3 regions of the Streptomyces sp. NPDC056347 genome follow, and region 1 is predicted to be linked to each of the others. Evidence: riboswitches for the same ligand, from Rfam matches in the RefSeq annotation. Region 1 holds a riboswitch; each other region holds the start of a gene.
The links. Region 1 has a riboswitch for thiamine pyrophosphate ahead of ACFCV8_RS17645 (thiamine ABC transporter substrate binding subunit). Riboswitches for the same ligand answer to the same signal wherever they lie in the genome.
Positions count from the first base shown of each region.

Region 1 (5,407 bases):
TCCTCGCCACTTTCGTCGCCATGCTCCTGACAGCCGATGACGGACCGCAGCGGGTGCTCACCTTCCTGCTGCTGACCGTGGTCAGCGACACGGGCGCGTACGCCGTCGGCTGGCGGTTCGGGAAGAACAAGCTCGCGCCGCGCATCAGCCCCGGAAAGACCCGGGAGGGCCTGTTCGGAGCCGTCGCCTTCGCGATGGTCGCCGGTGCGCTGTGCATGCAGTTCCTGATCGACGGCGGTTCCTGGTGGCAGGGACTCCTGCTCGGGCTCGCGGTCGCGGCCAGCGCCACCCTCGGCGACCTGGGCGAATCGATGATCAAGCGGGATCTCGGGATCAAGGACATGGGCACGCTGCTGCCGGGGCACGGCGGCATCATGGACCGGCTCGACTCGCTGCTGCCGACCGCTCCGGTGGTCTGGCTGCTGCTGGTGCTGTTCGTTGGCTCCGGCTGATCTCCACCCCCGCTGACCTGCGATTTCCTCGGTGAGGGCCCGCTGTCCACAGGACGGCGGGCCCTCACCGTTCTGTCTGCGACACTGGAAGAACCATGCCTAAGCCCGGAGAACTCACTTTCGTCGCGCCCCGCGGAGCCAAGAAGCCGCCGCGGCACCTCGCCGACCTCACGCCCGCCGAGCGCAAGGAGGCCGTCGCCGCGATCGGCGAGAAGCCGTTCCGCGCCCAGCAGCTCTCGCAGCACTACTTCGCGCGGTACACGCACGACCCGGCCGAGTGGACCAACATCCCCGCCGGGTCGCGGGACAAGCTCGCCGAGGCGATGTTCCCCGACCTGATGTCGGTGGTCCGCCACATCAGCTGTGACGACGACACCACCCGCAAGACGCTCTGGAAGCTGCACGACGGGACGCTCGTGGAGTCCGTCCTGATGCGCTACCCGGAGCGGGTGACGATGTGCATCTCCTCGCAGGCGGGCTGCGGGATGAACTGCCCGTTCTGTGCGACCGGGCAGGCCGGGCTGGACCGCAATCTGTCCACCGCCGAGATCGTCCACCAGATCGTCGACGGCATGCGGGCGCTGCGGGACGGGGAGGTTCCCGGCGGTCCGGCCAGGCTCTCCAACATCGTCTTCATGGGCATGGGCGAGCCGCTCGCCAACTACAACCGGGTGGTCGGCGCGATCCGTCGGCTGACCGATCCCGAGCCGGACGGACTGGGGCTCTCCCAGCGCGGGATCACCGTCTCCACCGTGGGCCTGGTGCCCGCGATGCTCCGGTTCGCCGACGAGGGCTTCAAATGCCGGCTCGCCGTCTCGCTGCACGCGCCGGACGACGAACTGCGCGACACCCTCGTCCCGGTCAACACCCGCTGGAAGGTGGCGGAGGTGCTGGACGCCGCCTGGGAGTACGCGGAGAAGTCCGGCCGCCGGATCTCCATCGAGTACGCCCTGATCCGCGACATCAACGACCAGGCGTGGCGCGGCGACCGGCTCGGCCGGCTGCTCAAGGGCAAGCGCGTGCACGTCAACCTGATTCCGCTGAATCCCACGCCCGGCTCCAAGTGGACCGCCTCGCGGCCCGAGGACGAGAAGGCCTTCGTCGAGGCGATCGCGGCCCACGGCGTCCCGGTGACCGTGCGCGACACCCGCGGCCAGGAGATCGACGGGGCCTGCGGGCAGCTGGCCGCGGCCGAGCGCTGAGCGCCTTCGGGCCGTGTCCGGGCCGATCGGGCGGACACGGCCGGAGCGGCGGGAACGGCCCGTGTAACCTGGGCCCGCAATCAACTTCATATTCCGACAGGGGAGCGCCACAGCGCTGAGAGTGCGGCACCGAGGACAGGTCGGCCGCAGACCCTCTGAACCTCGCCCGGGTCATTCCGGGTAGGAAGTTCGGTCATCAACTCATGCTGTTGCGCCCTGCCCGCTTCCCGCGGGCGGGGCCGCGTCTCTTCCTGGCCAAAACCCAGGAGGAATCCACAATGAGCACCACCCGCAGCACCAGACAGCTCGCGGCATCGGCCCTCGCCGCCGCGCTCGGCGTCACCGTACTCGCCGGATGCGGAAGCTCCGACGATTCGGCCACGGGCTCCGGCGGCACCAAGGGTTCCGGCTCCAAGACCGTGACCCTGGTCAGCCACGACTCCTTCAACGCCTCCAAGGAGGTCCTGAAGGAGTTCACGGAGGAGACCGGCTACACCGTCAAGGTACTGAAGAGCGGCGACGCGGGCGTCGCGCTCAATCAGGAGATCCTGACCAAGGGCTCGCCCCGGGGCGACGTCTTCTTCGGTGTCGACAACACCCTGCTCTCCCGCGCCCTCGACAGCGGGCTCTTCACCCCGTACGAGGCCAAGGGCGTGGACCGGGTCGCGAAGGAAACCCTGCTCGACGCCGAGCACCGGGTCACTCCGGTCGACACCGGTGACATCTGCGTCAACTACGACAAGAAGTACTTCGCCGACAAGAAGCTCGCACCGCCGAGCACCTTCGAGGACCTGGCGAAGCCCGCGTACAAGGACCTGCTGGTCACCGAGAACGCCGGGACCTCCTCGCCCGGCCTCGGCTTCCTGCTCGGCACGGTCGCCGCCTACGGGGAGAACGGCTACCAGGACTACTGGAAGAAGCTGAAGGCCAACGGCGTCAAGGTCGTCGACGGCTGGGAGCAGGCGTACAACGAGGAGTTCTCCGGTTCGGCGGGAGGCAAGAAGGCCAAGGCCGACCGGCCGCTCGTCGTCTCGTACGCCTCCAGCCCGCCCGTCGAGGTGCTGTACGCGAAGCCGCAGCCGGCCGAGGCCCCCACCGGGGTGGCCACCGGGACCTGCTTCCGCCAGATCGAGTTCGCCGGGCTGCTGGACGGGGCGGCGAACGAGAAGGGCGGCAAGGCCCTGCTGGACTTCCTGATCAGCAAGAAGTTCCAGGAGGACATGCCGCTCAACATGTTCGTGAACCCGGTCACCGGCGACGCGAAGCTGCCGCAGCTGTTCACCGAGTTCGGCGCCACGGTGGACCGGCCGAAGACCGTCGCCCCCGACCTGATCGCCAAGAACCGTGAGCAGTGGGTCCAGTCGTGGTCCTCGCTCGTCGTGAAGTAACGAAGACCGCGGGACACGGGCCGGGCGGCAGCGGTACGCGCCCGGCCCGCGGCCCCGCGCTGCGGCAGGGCGCGACGCGGTTCGGCCTGATGGCCGTGCCCGTCGCGTTCTTCGCGCTGTTCTTCGCCTACCCGGTCGCCGCGATCGTCGGCCGGGGCCTGAAGGCGGACGGCGTCTGGCAGTTCGGACGGCTCGGCGAGGTGCTGGCCCGGCCGGACATCCGCGAGGTCCTCTGGTTCACCTGCTGGCAGGCGCTCGCCTCGACCGCGCTGACCCTGCTGATCGCGCTGCCCGGCGCCTATGTCTTCGCCCGCTTCGACTTCCCCGGCAAACAACTGCTGCGGGCCGTCGTCACCGTGCCGTTCGTGCTGCCGACCGTGGTGGCGGGGACCGCCTTCCTGGCCCTGCTGGGACGCGGCGGATTCCTCGACGAACTCTGGGGCGTACGGCTCGACACCACCGTCTGGGCGATCCTGCTCGCCCATGTCTTCTTCAACTACGCGGTGGTCGTCCGCACGGTCGGCGGGCTGTGGGCCCAGCTCGACCCCCGGCAGGAGGAGGCCGCCAGGGTGCTGGGCGCCGGACGGTTCGCCGCCTGGCGGCGGGTCACCCTCCCGGCGCTCGCCCCCGCGGTGGCCGCCGCCGCGCTGATGGTCTTCCTCTTCACCTTCACCTCCTTCGGGGTCGTGCAGATCCTCGGCGGCCCCGGCTTCGCCACGCTGGAGGTGGAGATCTACCGGCAGACCGCGCAGCTGCTCGCCCTGCCGACCGCCGCCGTGCTGACCCTGGTGCAGTTCGCCGCGGTCGGCGCGATCCTCGCCGTGCACGCGTGGACCGTACGGCGCAGGGAGACCGCGCTGCGGCTGGTCGACCCGGCGCGCACGGCGCACGGGCCGCGCGGCGCCGGCCAGTGGGCGCTGCTGGGCGGGGTGCTGCTGACCGTGCTGCTGCTGATCCTGCTGCCGCTCGGGGTGCTCGTGGAGCGCTCCGTGAACACCGGGGACGGCCATGGGCTCGACTACTACCGGGCGCTGGGCTCGGCGGACGCGAGCGGCGGCACGTTCCTGGTCGCGCCGCTCGAAGCGGTCGCCAACTCCCTCGAGTACGCGCTGGTCGCCACGCTCATCGCGCTGGTGATCGGCGGACTCGCCGCCGCCGCGCTGACCCGGCGGGCGGGCCGGCTGGCCCGCGGCTTCGACGCGCTGCTGATGCTGCCGCTCGGGGTGTCCGCGGTCACGGTCGGCTTCGGCTTCCTGATCACCCTGGACAAGCCTCCGCTGGATCTGCGTACCTCCTGGATCCTGGTGCCGCTCGCCCAGGCGCTGGTCGGGGTGCCCTTCGTCGTACGGACCATGCTGCCGGTGCTGCGCGCCGTGGACGGGCGGCTGCGGGAGGCGGCGGCGGTGCTCGGGGCCTCGCCGCTGCGGGCCTGGCGGGAGGTGGACCTGCCGCTGGTGCGGCGGGCGCTGCTGGTCGCGGCCGGTTTCGCCTTCGCCGTCTCGCTCGGCGAGTTCGGGGCGACGGTGTTCATCGCACGGCCCGACCGTCCGACGCTGCCGGTCGCCGTGGCCCGGCTGCTGGGGCGGGCCGGGGAGCTGAACTACGGCCAGGCGATGGCGCTCAGCACCATCCTGATGGTGGTCTGCGCCGTCTCACTGCTGCTGCTCGAACGGATCCGCACGGACCGGACCGGGGAGTTCTAGAGATGTCCGGGGAGTTCTGGAAATGCTGACACTGGAATCGGCCACCGTCCGCTTCGGCGAGCGGGCGGCACTGGACGCGGTGGACCTGGCGGTCGCCGAGCACGAGATCGTCACCGTGCTCGGACCGAGCGGAAGCGGCAAGTCCACCCTGCTGCGGGTGGTTGCCGGACTCCAGCCCACGGACGGCGGCCGGGTCCTGCTGGACGGTACGGACCAGGCCGGGGTGCCGGTGCACCGCCGCGGCCTCGGCCTGATGTTCCAGGACCATCAGCTCTTCCCGCACCGCGACGTCGGCGCCAACGTCGCCTTCGGCCTGCGGATGCGCGGGGTCTCCCGCCGCGACCAGGAACGCCGGGTCGGCGAACTCCTCGATCTGGTGGGCCTGCCCGGGGCCGAGCGGCGCGCGGTCGCCACGCTCTCCGGCGGCGAGCAGCAGCGCGTCGCGCTCGCCCGGGCCCTCGCGCCGAGCCCCAAGCTGCTGATGCTGGACGAGCCGCTGGGCCAGCTCGACCGGGGGCTGCGCGAGCGGCTCGTCGTCGAACTGCGCGCGCTCTTCCGGAAGCTGGGTACAACGGTGCTCGCCGTCACGCACGACCAGGGCGAGGCGTTCGCGCTGTCCGACCGGATGGTGGTGATGAGCGAGGGCCGGATAGCCCAGGTCG
Region 1 is NZ_JBHJQP010000067.1:27,446-32,852, forward strand. It holds gene ACFCV8_RS17635 (phosphatidate cytidylyltransferase) at 1-452, shown strand, start outside; gene rlmN (23S rRNA (adenine(2503)-C(2))-methyltransferase RlmN) at 548-1,654, shown strand; TPP riboswitch at 1,743-1,859, shown strand; gene ACFCV8_RS17645 (thiamine ABC transporter substrate binding subunit) at 1,933-3,042, shown strand; gene ACFCV8_RS17650 (ABC transporter permease) at 3,132-4,745, shown strand; gene ACFCV8_RS17655 (ABC transporter ATP-binding protein) at 4,768-5,407, shown strand, end outside.

Region 2 (5,407 bases), on a different contig from region 1:
ATACCGGCAGGTTAACCAGCGCCGTCCACCAATGGACCGGACCAGGGGGAATTGCCCGAATTGACCGGTACTTTGTCCATCCTTCGGACACCTGGCCGGATCAGATCGCGGCGCGCGCCCCGATCCGTGCGGCCAGCTCGGCGGTGGCCGCGGCCGGGTCGGCGGCCTCGGTGATCGCCCGGACGACGACGACCCGGCGGGCCCCGGCGTCCAGCACCTCGTCGAGGTTGCCCGCGTCGATGCCGCCGATGGCGAACCAGGGGCGCGACTGGCCGAGCGAGGCGGCGTAGCGCACCAGGTCCAGGCCGGGGGCGTGCCGTCCGGGCTTGGTCGGGGTGGGCCAGCAGGGGCCGGTGCAGAAGTAGTCCACGCCGGGCTGGGCGACGGCCGCGTCGACCTCGGACTCGGCGTGCGTGGAGCGGCCGATCAGCACGTCCTGGCCGAGGACGGCGCGCGCGGCGGGCACCGGGAGGTCGCCCTGGCCCAGGTGCAGCACGTCGGACCCGATGGCATGGGCGACGTCCGCCCGGTCGTTCACCGCGAGGAGCTTGCCGTGGCGGCGGCAGGCGTCGGCGAGGACGGCGAGGTGGTCGAGCTCCTCGGCCGCCTCCATGCCCTTGTCGCGGAGCTGGACGATGTCCACGCCGGCGCCGAGGACCGCGTCGAGGAAGGCGGGGAGGTCGCCCTGGCGCCGACGGGCGTCCGTGCAGAGATAGAGCCGGGCGTCGGACAGCAGCGCGCGTGCCGAGGACATGGTGCGGTTCCCCCCTGGGAGTACGTGGTGGAGCGAAGTGCCGACGGGCTGCGAGGGAGCGGGTCCGCGTGGCCCGCCCCCTCACCCGCTCACGCGGGACCGGCGGTCAGACGGCGAGCGCCTGGGCGCGGCGCTTCACCTCCGTGCCGCGATTCTCGCTCAGCGCCTGGGCAGGGGTGCCCGGCAGGGTCGGGTCGGGGGTGAAGAGCCACTCCAGCATCTCTTCGTCGTTGTAGCCGTCGTCCCTCAGGAGGGTCAGGGTGCCGAAGAGGCCCTTGACCACCTTGTCGCCGTCGATGAAGGCGGCAGGCACCTGGAGCGTCCGGTTCTCACCGCGGCGCACGGCGATCAGCTGGCCCTCCTTGACCAGCTGGCGCACGCGCGTCACCTCGACATCGAGCATTTCGGCGATATCGGGCAGGTGGAGCCAGGCGGGGACAAGAGCATCGATCTTTGCGTCAATCTCGGTCACGGGGACAAGCCTGCCATCCCGCACTGACAGCCGATACCCGGACTCCGCCCTTCAGGGTCACGGGGCGCTACGGGCGGACCGCCGACTTCAGCGGCACGGAGGGGTCGGCCACCGCCTCGGGGTCGAGCCGTGCCCCCGCCTCGATGAGCTTGCGCCCCTGCGCCAGGTCGCGCGGCCGCCCGACGGCGAGCACCGCGACCAGGACGCCGCCGCGAAGCCAGCACACCGACCAGGCGGGCCCGGCCGGATCGCCTCGCCACAGCAGGGTGTCGGCGCCCCCGTGGTGGCCGGCGTACTGCACGAAGCGGTCGAACTGCTCGGACCAGAAGTACGGGACCGGGTCGTAGGCCGGCGCCGCCGGGCCGTCCCCGGCGTCCGCCGCGAGGATGTGGGCGGCGGCCGTGCGCGGGCCCTGCAGGGCGTTGTCCCAGTGGTGGACGAGCAGGCGCTCGCCGTAGCGGGCGGAGGGGAAGGAGGCGCAGTCGCCGACCGCGTACACATCGGGCAGCGAGGTGCGCAGCGCCTCGTCGGCGGTCACCGATCCGTCGGGGCCGAGCTCGATGCCGGAGCCGGCCAGCCAGCCGGTGGCGGGGCGGGCCCCGATGCCGACGACGACCGCTCCGGCCGGGATCACCCGGCCGTCGGCGAGGACCACCCGGCCGGGCTCGACGCGGTCGACCCGGGTGCCGGTGAGGAGTTCGGCGCCGCTGTCCGCGTACCAGGCGGCCATCGGGGCGGCGACCTCGGCGGGCAGGGCGCCCGCGAGGGGCCGGCCGGCGGCCTCGACGACGGTGACGGCGCACCCGGCGGCGCGGGCCGCGGTCGCGAACTCGGCACCGATCCAGCCCGCGCCGACGATCACGACGTCGTGCTGTTCGCCGAGGACCGGCCGCAGCCGTGCCGCGTCGTCCAGGGTGCGCAGCAGGTGGACGCCCGCGACTCCCTCGGTCCCGGGCAGGACGACCGGTTCGGCGCCGGTCGCGATCACCAGGACGTCGTAGGGGACGGCGCCCGCGGCGGTGTCCAGCTCGTGTGCGTCCGGCCGCAGGCCGGTGACCTCGACGCCCAGGCGCAGTTCGATGTCCAGCGCCTCGAAGTCGATGTCGAAGGCGGAGTCCTCGGCCTTGCCGAGCAGGACCGCCTTGGACAACGGGGGCCGGTCGTAGGGCTGGTGGGGCTCGGCGCCGATCAGCGCGACCGGGCCGGTGAAGCCCTGCTCCCGCAGGGCCACCGCGGTCTGCACCCCGGCCATGCCCGCACCGACGATGACGACGCGGCGCCCGGCCCGCCCGTCCGGCTGCTCTGACTGCTGCTGCTCGCTCACCCGTACACCTTACGCATCTGACGATGCGTCAGGAAAGGGCGGGTTCCCCGCGACCGCTCGTCCCGCCCGCGGGCGGGGTTTAGGGTGGCCCCGTAGAGCACTCGCGGGAGCCCGGACGCACCGGGCTGAGAGGGAGGCTGGCGGCCTCCGACCGTACGAACCTGATCCGGGTCATGCCGGCGAAGGGAGGGGCTGGAAGCCCATGCGTTCCCCTCGGAACGGAAGCGGATACGACGTCCTCGTCATCGGGGGCGGGATCATCGGTCTGGTGACCGCCTGGCGGGCCGCGCAGCGCGGTCTGCGTACGGCGCTCGCCGACCCCGAACCGGGCGGCGGGGCCGCCCGGGTGGCGGCCGGAATGCTGGCCGCCGTCACCGAACTCCACTACGGCGAGGAGCTGCTGCTCGGCCTCAACCTCGCCTCCGCCGCCCGCTATCCGGCCTTCGTGGCCGAGCTGGAGGCGGCCAGCGGGCGGGAGACCGGCTTTCGCGCCTGCGGCACCCTGGCCGTCGCACTGGACTCCGACGACCGCGCCCATCTGCGGGATCTGCATGCCCTGCAACGGCGTTCGGGCCTGGAGTCGGAGTGGCTCACCGGGCGTGAGTGCCGCCGACTGGAGCCGATGCTGGCGCCGGGCGTCCGGGGCGGCCTGCGGGTCGACGGCGACCACCAGATCGATCCACGCCGGCTGGCCGCCGCCCTGCTGACCGCCTGCGAGCGTGCCGGGGTGGTCCTCCACCGCGAGCGGGCGGCGCGGCTGGCCGTGTCGGGCGGCCGGGCCTCGGGGGCGGTGCTCGCCGGGGGTACGGAGCTGGCGGCCGACCAGGTCGTACTGGCCGCGGGCAGCCTCAGCGGCCGCCTCCCGGGGCTGCCGGAGGAGGTCGTGCCGCCGGTCCGTCCGGTGAAGGGCCAGGTGCTGCGGCTGACCGTGCCCGTGCGGTACGCGCCGTTCCTGAGCCGGACGGTGCGGGCCGTGGTCCGCGGCAGCCACGTCTATCTCGTACCGCGCGAGAACGGCGAGCTGGTCGTCGGCGCCACCAGCGAGGAACTGGGCTGGGACACCACCGTCACCGCGGGCGGGGTCTACGAACTGCTGCGGGACGCCCACGAGCTGGTCCCCGGCATCACCGAACTGCCGCTCACCGAGACCCTGGCCGGCCTGCGCCCCGCCTCCCCCGACAACGCCCCGCTGCTCGGCCCGACCGCCCTGCCCGGCCTCCACCTCGCCACCGGCCACCACCGCAACGGGGTGCTGCTCACCCCCCTCACCGGTGACGTCATGGCGGAGGTCCTCACCGGCGGCGAGCCGCCCGAGCAGGCCCGCCCCTTCACCCCGCACCGCTTCCCGTCCGCCGCCCCCTCCGGGAGCCCCGCCGGCTCCTCCGTACGTCAGGAGCAGCCCGCATGACCGAGCCCGTGTCCCTCTGCGTGTCCGTGAACGGCGAACCGCGCCCGCTCTCCGCGGGCACCACCCTGGACGTACTGGTCGCCACCCTGACCGCCGCGCCCTCCGGGGTCGCCGCAGCCGTCAACGAGACCGTCGTACCGCGCGGCCGATGGGCCGCCACCGCGCTGGCCGACGGCGACCGGGTCGAGGTCCTGACCGCGGTCCAGGGGGGCTGACCCGTGTCCGACGACCTCCTCGCCCTCGGCTCCGCCGTCCTCGGCTCCCGGCTGATCATGGGCACCGGCGGGGCGCCCAGCCTCGACGTGCTGGAACGCTCGCTGATCGCCTCCGGCACCGAGCTGACCACGGTCGCGATGCGCCGCCTGGACCCGACGGTGCAGGGCTCGGTCCTCTCCGTCCTGGAGCGGCTATCGATCCGGGTGCTGCCGAACACCGCGGGCTGCTTCACCGCCGGTGAGGCCGTGCTGACCGCCCGGCTCGCCCGTGAGGCCCTCGGCACCGACTGGATCAAGCTGGAGGTGGTGGCCGACGAGCGGACCCTGCTGCCCGATCCGATCGAGCTGCTGGACGCGGCGGAGATCCTGGTGGACGACGGGTTCACCGTGCTGCCGTACACCAATGACGACCCGGTGCTGGCCCGGCGTCTCCAGGACGTGGGCTGCGCCGCGGTGATGCCGCTGGGCTCCCCCATCGGCTCCGGGCTCGGCATCCGCAACCCGCACAACTTCCGGCTGATCGTGGAGCAGGCCCGGGTGCCGGTGATCCTCGACGCGGGCGCGGGGACGGCCTCCGACGCGGCGTTCGCGATGGAGCTGGGGTGCTCGGCGGTGATGCTGGCGTCCGCGGTGACCCGGGCCCAGGAGCCCGAGCTGATGGCCTCGGCGATGCGGCACGCGGTGGCGGGCGGACGCCTGGCGTACCGGGCGGGCCGGATTCCGCGCCGCCACTTCGCCGAGGCGTCGTCGCCGGTGGAGGGGCGCGCGGTGCTGGACCCGGAGCGCCCGGCGTTCTGACTCCCGCGGAACGGCACGCGCTTCATGTCCCTGTCACGGCTCGGCTGCAGTACGGGCCCGGGACCGCCCCGGACCGCGAGGGGTGTCCTCGGCTGCTCGTAGACTCACTTGCGTGGATACGACCCTCCAGGACCCCCTCGTCGGGCAGCTGCTCGACGGCCGCTACCGCGTCGATGCCCGCATCGCCGTGGGCGGCATGGCCACGGTCTACCGGGCCATGGACACCCGGCTCGACCGGGTGCTCGCCCTCAAGGTGATGCACCCGACGCTGGCGGCCGACGCCACGTTCGTCGAGCGCTTCATCCGCGAGGCCAAGTCCGTGGCCCGGCTCGCGCACCCCAACGTGGTCGCGGTCTTCGACCAGGGCGCCCAGGGCCAGTACGTGTACCTGGCGATGGAGTACGTCGCGGGCTGCACGCTGCGCGACGTGCTGCGC
Region 2 is NZ_JBHJQP010000047.1:10,275-15,681, forward strand. It holds gene metF (methylenetetrahydrofolate reductase [NAD(P)H]) at 1-2, opposite strand, end outside; gene thiE (thiamine phosphate synthase) at 101-754, opposite strand; gene ACFCV8_RS13625 (Rv2175c family DNA-binding protein) at 861-1,226, opposite strand; gene ACFCV8_RS13630 (NAD(P)/FAD-dependent oxidoreductase) at 1,294-2,550, opposite strand; TPP riboswitch at 2,644-2,755, shown strand; gene thiO (glycine oxidase ThiO) at 2,753-3,958, shown strand; gene thiS (sulfur carrier protein ThiS) at 3,955-4,173, shown strand; gene ACFCV8_RS13645 (thiazole synthase) at 4,177-4,971, shown strand; gene pknB (Stk1 family PASTA domain-containing Ser/Thr kinase) at 5,084-5,407, shown strand, end outside.
Region 2: another riboswitch for thiamine pyrophosphate. It lies ahead of thiO (glycine oxidase ThiO); the one in region 1 lies ahead of ACFCV8_RS17645 (thiamine ABC transporter substrate binding subunit).

Region 3 (5,407 bases), on a different contig from region 1:
GCGCGTATCTGCAGTTCGTGAAGGAACGGAACATGTCCGTCGGTCTGTACGCGCTGAACGCCGGCGAGATCGACCCGCAGCTGCCGCACCAGCAGGACGAGGTGTATCTCGTTGTCAGCGGCCGCGCCTCGATCACGGTGGGCATGGAGACCACGCAGGTGGGCCGGGGGAGCGTGGTCTACGTACCGGCCGGAGTCGCCCACAAGTTCCACCACATCACCGAGGACCTCCGCGTGATGGTGGTCTTCTCCCCGCCGGAGAGCTGAGCCCAGAGGTCGAGCCCGGTTCTCGGGCCGGAGAACCGGGCCGGAGAACCGGGCCGGAGGGCTGACCGGAGAACCGATCCGGAGAGCTGAGCAGGCGCGCCGCGGATTCCCGGGGCCGGGGTCAGGTCTCAGGGATCCCTCAGGGGTCGATCAGGGGACTTCAAGGGCCGCGGCCCCCCTGACGACCCCCTCCGCGCCTCTAGCATCGAAACCAGGAACTCGAGGAGACGAGGTAGGGACGATGGCCGTACGAGAGATGCTCACGGGAATGCCCTGGTGGGTGAAGTGGATCGTGGTGCCGGTCATCGCGATCGTCGTGTTCGGCGGTCTGATCGCCAGCGTGATCGCCTTCGTGATCGGGCTGCTCTTCAAGGTCCTGATCTTCGTGATCCTGGTCGGCGGGATCGTCTTCGTCGTACGCAAGTTCATGTCGTCGTCCTCCTCGCGCGGCGACTGGTAGGACGATCGGAGACCGGCCGGGGGCGTTAGCCCAGCTGAGCTAAGTAGCGGGCTAAAGAAACGTCCCCCACCGACCCGGGCTATACAGTGACAATTCGCTGTCGCCACCGGGGAATTAACAGCCCGTCACCCTACTGACACGTGGGTTTGTACGACGTTCGGCCTCCGGACTCCAGCCGTGCGGCAGCCCGTGGGGGCGGCCCCCACAGGCGGGATGACCACCCCGTCGCCATGCCTGGGGGTGACTGTTGACCACGGCATCGAGGGCTGCTGCCCCGACGCTGATCGGATCGGTGCAGCGAGCGCTGAGGCTGATGGAAGCCGTGGTCGCCCACCACGACGGGGCGCCCGCGAAGCAGCTGGCCAGAGAAGCCGGACTGCCCCTTCCCACCGCTTACCACCTGCTGCGCACCCTGACCCACGAAGGCTATTTACGCCGGGAGAACGGCGTCTTCGTCATCGGGACCGCGGCCCAGCGCCTGGTCGGCGAAGGGACCCGGCAGGGCCGCCGCGGCAAGATGGCCGAGGCGCTGGGCCGCTGGCGCGACATCATCGGCGCCCCGGTCTACTGCGCCGTCTACCGCGAGGGCGAGATCGATCTCGTGGCGGTCGCCGACTCCCCCGACGCCCCCGCCGTCGCCGCGTCGGAGTCCTTCCGCGAGACCGGTCACGCGCACGCGATCGGCCAGTGCCTGCTGAGCCGGATCGACGAGAAGGCCCGCGAGGACCATCTGGATCGTCACCCTGTGCGTCCGCTGACCCGCTACTCGCTGCGGGATCGCGCGTCCTTCCTCGAACGGCTGCGGTCGCTGGAACGGATGGAACCCGTCATCGAACGGCAGGAGTACGCCCTGGGAACGGTCTGCGCCGCGATCCCGATCGCGGCGGGATTCACCGCTGCGGCGATGGCGATTTCGTTACCACTGGAGCAGGAAAGCCGATTGCTCCCCGCAGTCGAACAACTACGTGGCGAAGTCGCCGACCTCTTGCGTTCATTCGTGTTCTCTATCAGTATCTGAAAAATCACTCCTTGTGATCTGCTATCGCGTGCACCACGATGGCGTCAAGAGGGCCACGGGGGATCATTCCTGGCCAGATTCATCTACTGCGGGGTTGAACGATGCGCGAGTCGGTTCAAGCTGAGGTCATGATGAGTTTCCTCGTCTCCGAGGAACTCTCTTTCCGGATCCCGGTGGAGCTCCGGTACGAGGTATGCGATCCGTACGCGATCCGCATGACCTTCCATCTGCCCGGTGACGCCCCCGTCACCTGGGCGTTCGGCCGCGAGCTGCTGCTCGACGGCCTCAACAGCCCCAGTGGGGACGGTGATGTGCACATCGGCCCCACCGAGCCCGAGGGACTTTCCGACGTACACATCCGTCTTCAGGTCGGTGAGGACCGGGCGCTCTTCCGGGCCGGTACGGCACCACTTGTGGCCTTTCTCGACCGGACCGACAAGCTCGTGCCGCTCGGGCAGGAGTGCACGCTCGGTGACTTCGAGGGCAATCTGGAGGACGCGCTGGGCCGGATCCTCGCCGAGGAGCAGAACGCCGGCTGACGAAGGGCACCGCCGCGGACCGGTCCGCCGGTCGAACACGGGCACCTGCCGGACGGGTGAATCTGCCGTCCGAGGGGCGGTCACGGCTTCGTCCTTCGGCGACGGCCTTTCCCCGCCCCGGCCCACGAAGGCGCCGAAGCTCCGGCTTCCGCGCCGGTCGCCGCGCGGTCCGCGGAGACGACCAGAGCGGCGAGCGCCGTCGTCACCGGCACCGAGGCGACCAGCCCGATCGAGCCGACCAGTGTCCGTACGATCTCCTCCGCCACCAGCTCGCTGTTGGCCACCGTCCCCATGCTGCTCTGCGCGACGGAGAACAGCAGCAGCAAGGGCAGCGCGGCGCCCGCGTAGGCGAGCACCAGCGTGTTGACGACCGAGGCGATGTGGTCGCGTCCGATCCTGATGCCCGCCCGGTAGAGGCCCCGAACGCCCAACGTCGGGTTCGCCTGGTGGAGTTCCCAGACCGCCGACGTCTGGGTGACGGTCACATCGTCGAGCACCCCGAGCGAACCGATGATGACACCGGCCAGCAGCAGCCCGCTCAGGTCGATGTGCGGGTAGAGGCCGTGGATGAGGCCGGTGTTGTCATCGGTGTTGCCGCTCAGGCTCGCCCACCCGATGAAGAGCGATCCGAGCAGCCCGATCAGCAGCAGCGAGACCAGCGTGCCGACCACCGCGACCGAGGTACGGGCGGTCGGGCCATGGCACATGTAGAGCGCGATCAGCATGATCGCACTGGCCCCGACCACCGCGACGAGCAGCGGATTCGACCCCTGGAGAATGGCCGGGAGGATGAAGAGGGTCAGCACGGCGAACGACACGGCCAGCGCGATCAGCGCCATCACCCCGCGCATGCGGCCCACCGCCACCACGGTCAGCGCGAAGATCCCGGCCAGCAGCGCCATCGGGAACTTCCGGTTCACATCCGTCACGGAGTACTGGAGGTCGTGGGGCGCGTCGGGGGCGTACGCGGCCACCACGCCCTGCCCCTCGCGCAGTTTGCGCGGCGAGTCGGGCTGGAGGATCTCGGTGAAGGTCCGCCCCTTGTCCCGGCCGGTCGTCACCTCGATCGTGGCCCTCTCGCACGGCCCCCGCTCCTCCCCGGCCGACGGGGGGTCGTCGCCGAGGGGCGTCTGAACGGCGTTCACGTCCTTGCAGTTCACCTTGTCGACGGTCACCACCTTTCCCTGCTGGGTCTGCCGGTCGAAGCCGATGCCGGTCCGTTCGTGCGGCGGTGCGCCGCCCGGCCAGAGCGCCACCAGACCGACTACTACTGCGGTGGCGAACGGGATCAGTACGGCCGCGATGACCTTGCGCAGCTGCCGGGAGCCGGGCGCGGCGGGACCGTGACCGTGGGAGTGGCCGTGGAGTTGCTCGTGGGGGTGGTCGTACGCGGATCCGGGCGATTGGTCGTACGTTCGATCGTGAGGTGCGCCCTGCGGCCGGGCCTGTGGTTCGTGGTCCGTGTGGGGAGAGGTCACCGGCCGATCATCGCAAGAAGGGCCGGGCCCTCTGTTCATCGCGCCGGACGGGGCGCTAGCGTGGAGGAACCTTTGCACACGCGGGAGCTCGGAGCACCGGGCTGAGAGGGCGCTGACATCCGTACGCCCGTACGGGACAGGCTGCGCCGACCGCCGAACCTGTTACCGGGTAATGCCGGCGTAGGGAGTAGGTCTCATGACCACATCGGACGCACGCACGCCTGCCTCGGACCAGAGCGTCGAGGCCGGGAAGTCCATCGGCTGGCACAAGGGGTACGTCCAGGGCTCGCGCCCGGACCTCCGGGTGCCGGTCCGTCAGGTGCACCTCAGCAACGGCAAGGACGTGACGCTGTACGACACGTCGGGGCCGTACACCGATCCCTCGGTCGACACCGATGTCCGGCGCGGACTCGCGCCGCTGCGGGAGAACTGGATCATCGCCCGCGGCGACACCGAGGAGTACCCCGGCCGCCCGTCCCGCCCCGAGGACGACGGGCTCAGGCACACCTCGCCGCGTGGCGGGCTGCGCAATCTCGACGCGGTCTTCCCCGGCCGCCCGAGGCTGCCGCGCCGCAGCCGGGACGGCCGGCCGGTCACCCAGCTCGCGTACGCCCGACGGGGCGAGATCACCCCGGAGATGGAGTACGTGGCCATCCGGGAGAACGTCGATCCCGAGGTGGTGCGCGAGGAGATCGCGGCGGGCCGGGCCGTCCTGCCCGCCAACGTCAACCACCCCGAGATCGAACCGATGATCATCGGCAAGCGGTTCCTGGTGAAGGTCAATGCCAACATCGGCAACTCCGCGGTGACTTCCTCCATCGAGGAGGAGGTGGAAAAGATGACGTGGGCAACGCGCTGGGGCGCCGATACCGTCATGGATCTGTCCACCGGCCGCAACATTCACACCACCCGTGAGTGGGTTCTGCGTAATTCACCCGTTCCGATCGGAACGGTCCCGCTCTACCAGGCGCTCGAGAAGGTCGACGGCCGGGCGGAGGAGCTGACCTGGGACATCTACAAGGACACCGTCATCGAACAGGCCGAGCAGGGCGTCGACTACATGACCGTCCACGCCGGCGTACGCCTCCCCTATGTGCCGCTGACCGCCCGCCGGAAGACCGGCATCGTCTCCCGCGGCGGTTCGATCATGGCGGCCTGGTGCCTCGCGCACCACAAGGAGTCCTTCCTGTACGAGCACTTCGAGGAGCTCTGCGAGATCCTCGCGAGCTACGACGTGACGTACTCGCTGGGCGACGGTCTGCGGCCCGGCTCGATCGCCGACGCCAACGACGAGGCGCAGTTCGCCGAGCTGCGTACGCTCGGCCAACTGAACACGATCGCCAAGCGGTTCGGCGTCCAGACCATGATCGAAGGCCCGGGCCATGTCCCGATGCACAAGATCAAGGAGAACATCGACCTCCAGCAGGAGATCTGCGAGGAGGCGCCCTTCTACACCCTCGGCCCGCTGACCACCGATGTCGCGCCGGCGTACGACCACATCACCTCCGGCATCGGCGCGGCGATGATCGCGTGGTGGGGGACGGCGATGCTCTGCTACGTCACGCCGAAGGAGCACCTCGGCCTGCCGAACCGGGACGACGTGAAGACCGGCGTCATCACCTACAAGATCGCGGCGCACGCGGCGG
Region 3 is NZ_JBHJQP010000001.1:23,316-28,722, forward strand. It holds gene ACFCV8_RS00145 (cupin domain-containing protein) at 1-266, shown strand, start outside; gene ACFCV8_RS00150 (DUF5326 family protein) at 508-726, shown strand; gene ACFCV8_RS00155 (IclR family transcriptional regulator) at 974-1,744, shown strand; gene ACFCV8_RS00160 (SsgA family sporulation/cell division regulator) at 1,846-2,283, shown strand; gene ACFCV8_RS00165 (YibE/F family protein) at 2,364-3,761, opposite strand; TPP riboswitch at 3,832-3,965, shown strand; gene thiC (phosphomethylpyrimidine synthase ThiC) at 3,958-5,407, shown strand, end outside.
Region 3: another riboswitch for thiamine pyrophosphate. It lies ahead of thiC (phosphomethylpyrimidine synthase ThiC); the one in region 1 lies ahead of ACFCV8_RS17645 (thiamine ABC transporter substrate binding subunit).